2 regions of the Massilia sp. 01N417 genome follow, and region 2 is predicted to be linked to the other one. Evidence: predicted binding sites of a transcription regulator. Region 2 holds the regulator's gene; the other holds the start of a gene.
The links. The regulator LexA, encoded in region 2, represses DNA repair genes until DNA is damaged. The targets are predictions, from matches to a motif close to ACTGTATNNNNATACAGT.
Positions count from the first base shown of each region.

Region 1: a site for LexA is predicted at 2,042-2,059, ahead of AC1DOQ_RS22915 (ATP-dependent helicase). Genes of this name have one in related genera too.

Region 1 covers NZ_JBFTRS010000026.1:19,923-23,309, forward strand. Annotated here, with positions in the region: gene AC1DOQ_RS22915 (ATP-dependent helicase) at 1-2,015, opposite strand, end outside; gene AC1DOQ_RS22920 (hypothetical protein) at 2,411-2,602, opposite strand; gene AC1DOQ_RS22925 (hypothetical protein) at 2,784-2,954, shown strand; gene AC1DOQ_RS22930 (chromate transporter) at 3,009-3,387, shown strand, end outside.
Region 2 covers NZ_JBFTRS010000019.1:15,382-18,768, forward strand. Annotated here, with positions in the region: gene AC1DOQ_RS19285 (tetratricopeptide repeat protein) at 1-147, shown strand, start outside; gene AC1DOQ_RS19290 (tetratricopeptide repeat protein) at 239-1,003, shown strand; gene lexA (transcriptional repressor LexA) at 1,088-1,729, opposite strand; gene rpsF (30S ribosomal protein S6) at 2,012-2,395, shown strand; gene priB (primosomal replication protein N) at 2,429-2,713, shown strand; gene rpsR (30S ribosomal protein S18) at 2,733-3,023, shown strand; gene rplI (50S ribosomal protein L9) at 3,057-3,387, shown strand, end outside.

The DNA of each region.
Region 1 (3,387 bases), on a different contig from region 2:
CATACGCATTCCTCGTAATGCTTCAGCATCGCCGGGCTGATGAAGCGGGTGCGCTGGGCGTAGACATGCCGGTCGCCCATCTGCGCCTGCTGCTTGATGAAGAAGCGGTTCGGCACCACCAGGTGCAGCTGCTCCTTGGCGCGCGTCATCGCCACATACAGCAGGCGGCGCTCCTCCTCGATGTCGTCGCCGCTGCCGGTGGCCATGTCGGACGGGATGCAGCCGTCGACCACGTTCAGCACGTGCACCGACTTCCACTCCTGGCCCTTGGCCGAGTGGATGGTCGACAGGATCAGGTAGTCCTCGTCCAGCAGCGGCGGGCCGGCGCGGTCGCTGGTCGCTTCCGGCGGATCGAGGGTCAGCTCGGTCAGGAAGGTCTCGCGCGAGCCGTAGCCGCCGGCCAGCGCCACCAGCTGCTCGAGATCGGCCGCCCGTACCGGGGCGTCGTCATGCAGGCGCTCCAGGTGGGGCTGGTACCAGCTGCGCACCAGCTCGATGTCCATCGGCCAGCGCAACCCGGGCGTCCGCAGGCTGCGGAACAGGGCCACGAAGGGATCCCAGTCGCCCTGGGCGCGCGCCGGCGCATCGAAGGCTTCCACGGCGGCCAGGGGATCGGCGGCTTCGCCCACCGCATCCAGCAGGCGCGCCGCGGTGGCCGGGCCGATGCCGGGAATCAGCTGGGCGACGCGGAAGCCGGCCAGGCGTCCGGCAGGGTTCTGGGCGAAGCGCAGCACCGCGAGGATGTCCTTGATATGGGCCGCCTCCAGGAATTTCAGGCCGCCGAACTTCACGAAGGGGATGTTACGGCGCACCAGTTCCAGCTCCAAGGCGGCGCTGTGGCTGGCGGCGCGGAACAGCACCGCCTGCTGGGTCAGCCTGGTGCCGGCTTCACGCTGTTCCAGCACGCGGTTGCAGACCCAGCGCGCCTGCTCGGCCTCGTCCGGGATCAGCACCAGCTGCGGCCTGGCCGTCGATGCCTTGTCCGTCCACAGCGTCTTCGCATGGCGCTCCAGCGCGGCGGCGATCACGGCGTTCGAGGCATCCAGGATCGGCTGCGTCGAGCGGTAGTTGCGGTCGAGGGTGAGGACGCGGGCCGGCTGCGAGAAGGCTTGCGGGAAGTCGAGGATGTTGCGCACCGTCGCCCCGCGGAACGAGTAGATCGATTGGGCGTCGTCGCCGACCACCATCACGCCCTGCCCGTCCGGCTTCATGCCCTGGAGGATGGCGGCCTGCAGGCGGTTGGTGTCCTGGTATTCGTCGACCAGCACGTGGTCGAACAGCGCACCCAGCTCCGGCCCGAGTTCCGGGTCGGACGCCATCTCGGACCAGAACAGCAACAGGTCGTCGTAGTCGAGCACGTTCTGCTCCTGCTTGGCGTCGACATAGGCGCCGAACAGGCGCTTCAGCTGCTCTTCCCATTCGCTGCACCAGGGGAAGGTCGACTGTAGCACCTCGCCGAGCGCGTCCTGGCTGTTCACCACGCGCGAATAGATGGCCAGGCACGTAGCTTTCAAGGGAAACCGCTTCTGCCCTCCCGTCAAGCCGATATCCTGGCGCACCATGCCCATCAGGTCTTCGGAATCGCCGCGGTCGTGGATGGTGAAGGAGGACTCCAGCCCGATGCGGCCGGCGTACTCGCGCAGCAGGCGCGCGCCGATGCTGTGGAAGGTGCCGGCCCAGGGCAAGCCGGCCACCGCCTGGGCCGAGGTGCCGAAAATGCGCTGCAGGACGCCGCCGGCGCGCTGCACCATCTCGTTGGCGGCACGCCGCGAAAAGGTCAGCAGCAGGATGCGCTGCGGGTCGGCGCCGGACTGGATCAGCCGGGCCACGCGGTGGGCCAGCGTATTCGTCTTGCCCGAGCCGGCGCCGGCAACGACCAGCAGCGGCCGCGGCATCGGCGCGCCGACGTCGTGCTCGACGGCCGCGCGCTGTTCCGGATTCAGGGACGCATAAGGGTCGGGCAGCGGTTCATGCAGCGCGGGTTCGGAAACGCTGGGGTCGGCGGTATCGGGCATAATGCGACAGGTCTGGAGATGCCAGAACTGTACATTTATCCAGTAGAGTTAGGCAAGTCCCATACGCTGGCCAGGCTTGTTCAGATATCCACAAAATCTGTGCATAACCATGTGGAAAAGCACCCCCTTGACATGGCGGAAGCAAGGAATGATGCGGCTTTCAACAACTTGCCCATTGTGCGTGCAGCCTGTGAAGCACGCAAAATCAAGGGTTTACGGTGTCAAGTGGCGCACGATTCAAATATTTTTGCAAGATGCATTGCAGAAAAATTTGTGCATAACCACGACCCGCAAGAAACACTTAGAGCACCTAAGAAAAACTTCAGGGCAAGGCGCATCGTCGAAGACAGTACGCTAGTACGGCGAGACGATGCAACGCGGCCATGGAGGTTTTGTTAGGTGCTCGAGGGCGGGCGACGGCGTTCCGGCTCGCCCAGCACTCTTTCGATGACGGCGGGATCGATGTCCCGCGAGCGCAGGAATTCCACGGCCGAGATCGTGCCGTCGCGTGATTGCACGGCAAGGCCGAGATCGACGATGCCGCTGCGCTGCAGATCCAGGCGCTGGGTCAGGATAGTTTGCTCCATTGCATCTCCAAGTCGAATCGCGGCCGCTTGCCGCAGATGCAGTATCGGCCAGCTTAATGCCAAGTCAAGGAGAAATATCGCAGCCGCAAATGACAGGCCGATGACACGCAGTGTGCGCCGCCGCCGGGCCGCACGGCCTAGAATGGCCTCGTCAACCATCACCAGCGAGGACCCCATGACCATGACTCCCGATCCAGACCTGAAACCGGGCGACGAAGCCGAACCGGGCACTCCGGGCGCGGGCGAGGACCTGTGCGAGACCTGCGGCGGCAGCGGCAAGCTGGCCGACGGCAAGATCTGCCCGGAATGCGAAGGTTCCGGCCGCGTGATGCGCGGCATCGGCGGCGGCTAGACCTCAGCCATTGACGCATGGACAGGAGGGTGGGCGCAGCGCGATAATCCAGGCATGACCACCTCGCCGCATCCGCTGCCGGGGGCGCCCGGCTCCCCGCCCCGCCCGCAATCCCTGTCCGACCTCTTCATCTCCTTCACGCTGCTGGCCTTGCAGGGTTTCGGCGGCGTGCTCGCCGTCGTCCAGCGCGAACTGGTCGAGCGCAAGCGCTGGCTGACCCAGGAAGAATTCATCGAAGACTGGGCCGTCGCCCAGATCATGCCGGGCCCGAACGTGGTCAACCTGTCGCTGATGATCGGCGGCCGCTATTTCGGCCTGCCCGGCGCCATGACCGCCCTCGCCGGGCTGCTGGCCCTGCCGCTGGTGCTGGTGCTCACCCTGGCGGTGCTGCACGACCGCTTTGCCGACAGCCCGCAAGTGGCCGGCGCCCTGC
Region 2 (3,387 bases):
TTCGTGGCGGAATCGAATGCCAAGAGCGAGGCGAACAAGCGCCAGCTCGACGTCGAGAACCGGCGCGCGGCCGACGCCAGCAACGAATACAACCGCAGGGTCACGCAGGGCGCCACCTTTGCCAAGCCTGCTTCGACCGGCAAATAGGCGGGGGCAACAAGCAAGGCTTGTTGAGCTGGCAGGGCTGTGGGGGTATGATAAATTTCTTTTTCACAGCCTTGCTTCACAGCTCTTTTCCATGAAGACACTCCTGTTATGCGTCGCACTGCTGGCGGCCGGTACCGTCCGTGCCGACGAGCTGGCCGATGCGGACGCCCTGTTCGCCAAGAAGGCCTATCCAGAAGCCCTGCAGAAGTACACCAAACTGGCGAATGCCGGCAACGTCACGGCCCAGCAGCATCTCGGCGAAATGTATTTTTACGGCGAAGCCGGCGCCGTCGACATGGACAAGGCCGCCGGCTGGTTCCGCAAGGCGGCCGCCAAGGGCAATGCCGTCGCCATCGCCTCGCTCGAGATGATGAAGCAGCGCGAGGTCCGCCGCGCCGACATCGACTACTGGATGACGAAATACGACGGCTCCGACGTCCGCACCGACGAGTACCGCTGCCCGGCGCCGCGCTTCCCGGCGGTCTCGCGCCAGACCGAGGAGATCGACCGCTACAGCGCGAAGATGAAGGCCTGGCAGGATTGCTACAACCGCTACGCCGAACACCTGAATGCCGTCACCCCGCTGAACAAGCGGATTCCCGAGGACGTCCGTAAATTGATGACCAAGGCCGAATACGAGACGGCAAGCAAGCACCTCGACGCGGTGCAGGAAGGGCTGTCGGAGGACGCCAGGATCAGCGCCAGGATGGTCGTGGCCGACTTCACGGTGTGGCGCGACGCCACCGACGCCTATGTCAGCCAGCACAACGAAATCGTCAAGAGCGGGCCGACGCCCGAGCGCGAGAAGGACCTGGAAGCGCGCAAGAACAACTATAACGGCGCAGGCACGAAGTAAGCCGTCCGCCGAATGAAGAACGCCCCGCCGGCGCAAGCCGGGCGGGGCGTTTTATTTTGCCAAGTGGCAAAACTTAGTGCAGGATCAGTGCCACGATCGCAGCAGGCCGACGGCCAGGCCTTCGAGCGCGAACTCGTCGGTGTGCGGATCGACCGTGATGACGGAGAAGTCCGGGTTTTCCGGCAGCAGTTCGATGGTGCCGCCGCTCTTGCGGTAGCGCTTGACGGTGACTTCATCGCCGATGCGGGCGACCACGATCTGGCCGTTCTTGGCCGAATCCACTTTCTTGACGGCCAGGAAGTCGCCATCGCAGATGCCGGCGTCGCGCATCGACCAGCCCTTGACCTTCAGCAGGAAGTCGGGCTTGCTCGAAAACATGGCCGGGTCGACCGAGTAGGTGGCCTCGACGTGTTCCTGGGCCAGGATCGGCGAACCGGCGGCGACGCGGCCGACCAGCGGCAGCGACATCAGCAGGGCGGCCGGGACTGCCGGTACCGGCGCGGCATCGGCTGCGGCGCCGACCAGGCGGATGCCGCGCGAAGTGCCGGGAGAAATTTCGATCGCGCCCTTGCGCGCCAGGGCTTGCAGGTGTTCTTCGGCCGCATTGGCCGAGCGGAAACCCAGCTCCTGCGCGATTTCGGCGCGGGTCGGCGGGAAACCGGTGTTGTCGATCGCTTCCTTGATCAGGTTGAGGATCTGTTCTTGCCGTGCGGTGAGCTTGAGCATGTCAAAGATTAATTCGTAGGTGAGCGGTAGTGCGGGGCGAACCCGATACCCTGTATTTTTGTACAGTATTGCGCCGGACGCAAGGGGAATCCGTGCGATTTGCCGGTTTTTTTTGCCTGCCGGGCACAGCCGATACCCATGCGGCGAACCGGGCCGCCGAGCGGCCGTAAAACGGCGATTGAGCTCTTGACGTTTTTACGGTTATAATGTCGGGCTTTCCCTTCCCACACTCGTCTTGACGCCGAGGTGGGCATTTGTTTAAACGTCCTTAAGGAGTGTTGCATGCGTCATTATGAAATCGTGTTTATCGTCCACCCGGACCAGAGCGAGCAGGTTCCGGCGATGATCGAGCGCTACAAGACCACGGTCACCTCGCGCGGCGGTAACATCCACCGCGTCGAAGACTGGGGCCGCCGTCAAATGGCTTACCAGATCCAGAAGCTGCCGAAGGCACACTACATCTGCATGAACATCGAGTGCGACAACGAGACCCTGGTCGAGCTGGAAACCGCATTCAAATTCAATGATGCCGTGCTGCGTCACCTGACCGTCAAGATGAAGAAGGCCGAAACCGCGCCGTCGCCGATGATGAAATCGGTGCAGCGCGAAGACGCAGCCAAGAGCCATCGCGCCGAGCAGGCAGCTGCTCCGGCCGCAGCCGCTTAATTCTTAATCTTAAGAAAGAAGCGCGCAAGGGCAGTGAACGAGCTGTTGCTGGTCGCAAGCATCGCGGAACGCGATGCCCTGCGCTATACCCCGGCCGGCATCCCGATCGTCAGCGGCATCCTGCAACATGGATCGCAGCAGGTGGAAGCGGGGATTGCCAGGCAGGTCGAATTCGAGATGTCCGCGCTGGCCGCGGGCGATGTTTCGAAGCGATTTGCCGACGCCGAACTCGGTGCGGTCTACGAGTTTCGCGGGTTCATGGCCAGGAAGAACCGCAACAGCAAAGCCCTGGTGTTTCACATCATTGATTTCATTTAGATAGATACAGGAGCCTAAAATGGCATTCGGTAAAAAATTCGACAAAAACAAAGCCAAGGAAAAACTGAAGCGCAAACAGCAGAACCCGCTGTTCAAGCGCAAGAAGTTCTGCCGCTTCACCGCTGCAGGCGTGGAACAGGTTGACTACAAAGACGTCGACACCCTGAAGGATTTCGTCCAGGAAAACGGCAAGATCATGCCGGCACGCCTGACCGGTACCAAGGCGCACTACCAGCGCCAAGTGGACACCGCCATCAAGCGCGCCCGCTACCTGGCCCTGCTGCCGTACACCGACCTGCACAACGCTTAATCGTCGGTCACGACACGTATACTGGAGAATAATATGCAAGTCATCCTGCTGGAAAAAGTCGTCAACGTCGGCAACCTGGGCGACGTCGTCAAGGTCAAGGACGGTTACGCACGTAACTTCCTGATCCCGCAAAAGAAAGCCCGCCGTGCAACCGAATCGGCCGTGGCCGAGTTCGAAGTCAAGCGCGCCGAACTGGAAAAAGCAGCCGCCGAGAAACTGGCAGCCGCTCAAGGCCAGGGCGACAAGCTGAACGGCATGACCATCACCATCGCCCAGAAAGCTGGCGTGGACGGCCGTCTGTTCGGTTCCGTGACCAACTTCGACATCGCTGAAGCCCTGAGCAAGCAAGGTTTCGCCGTCGAAA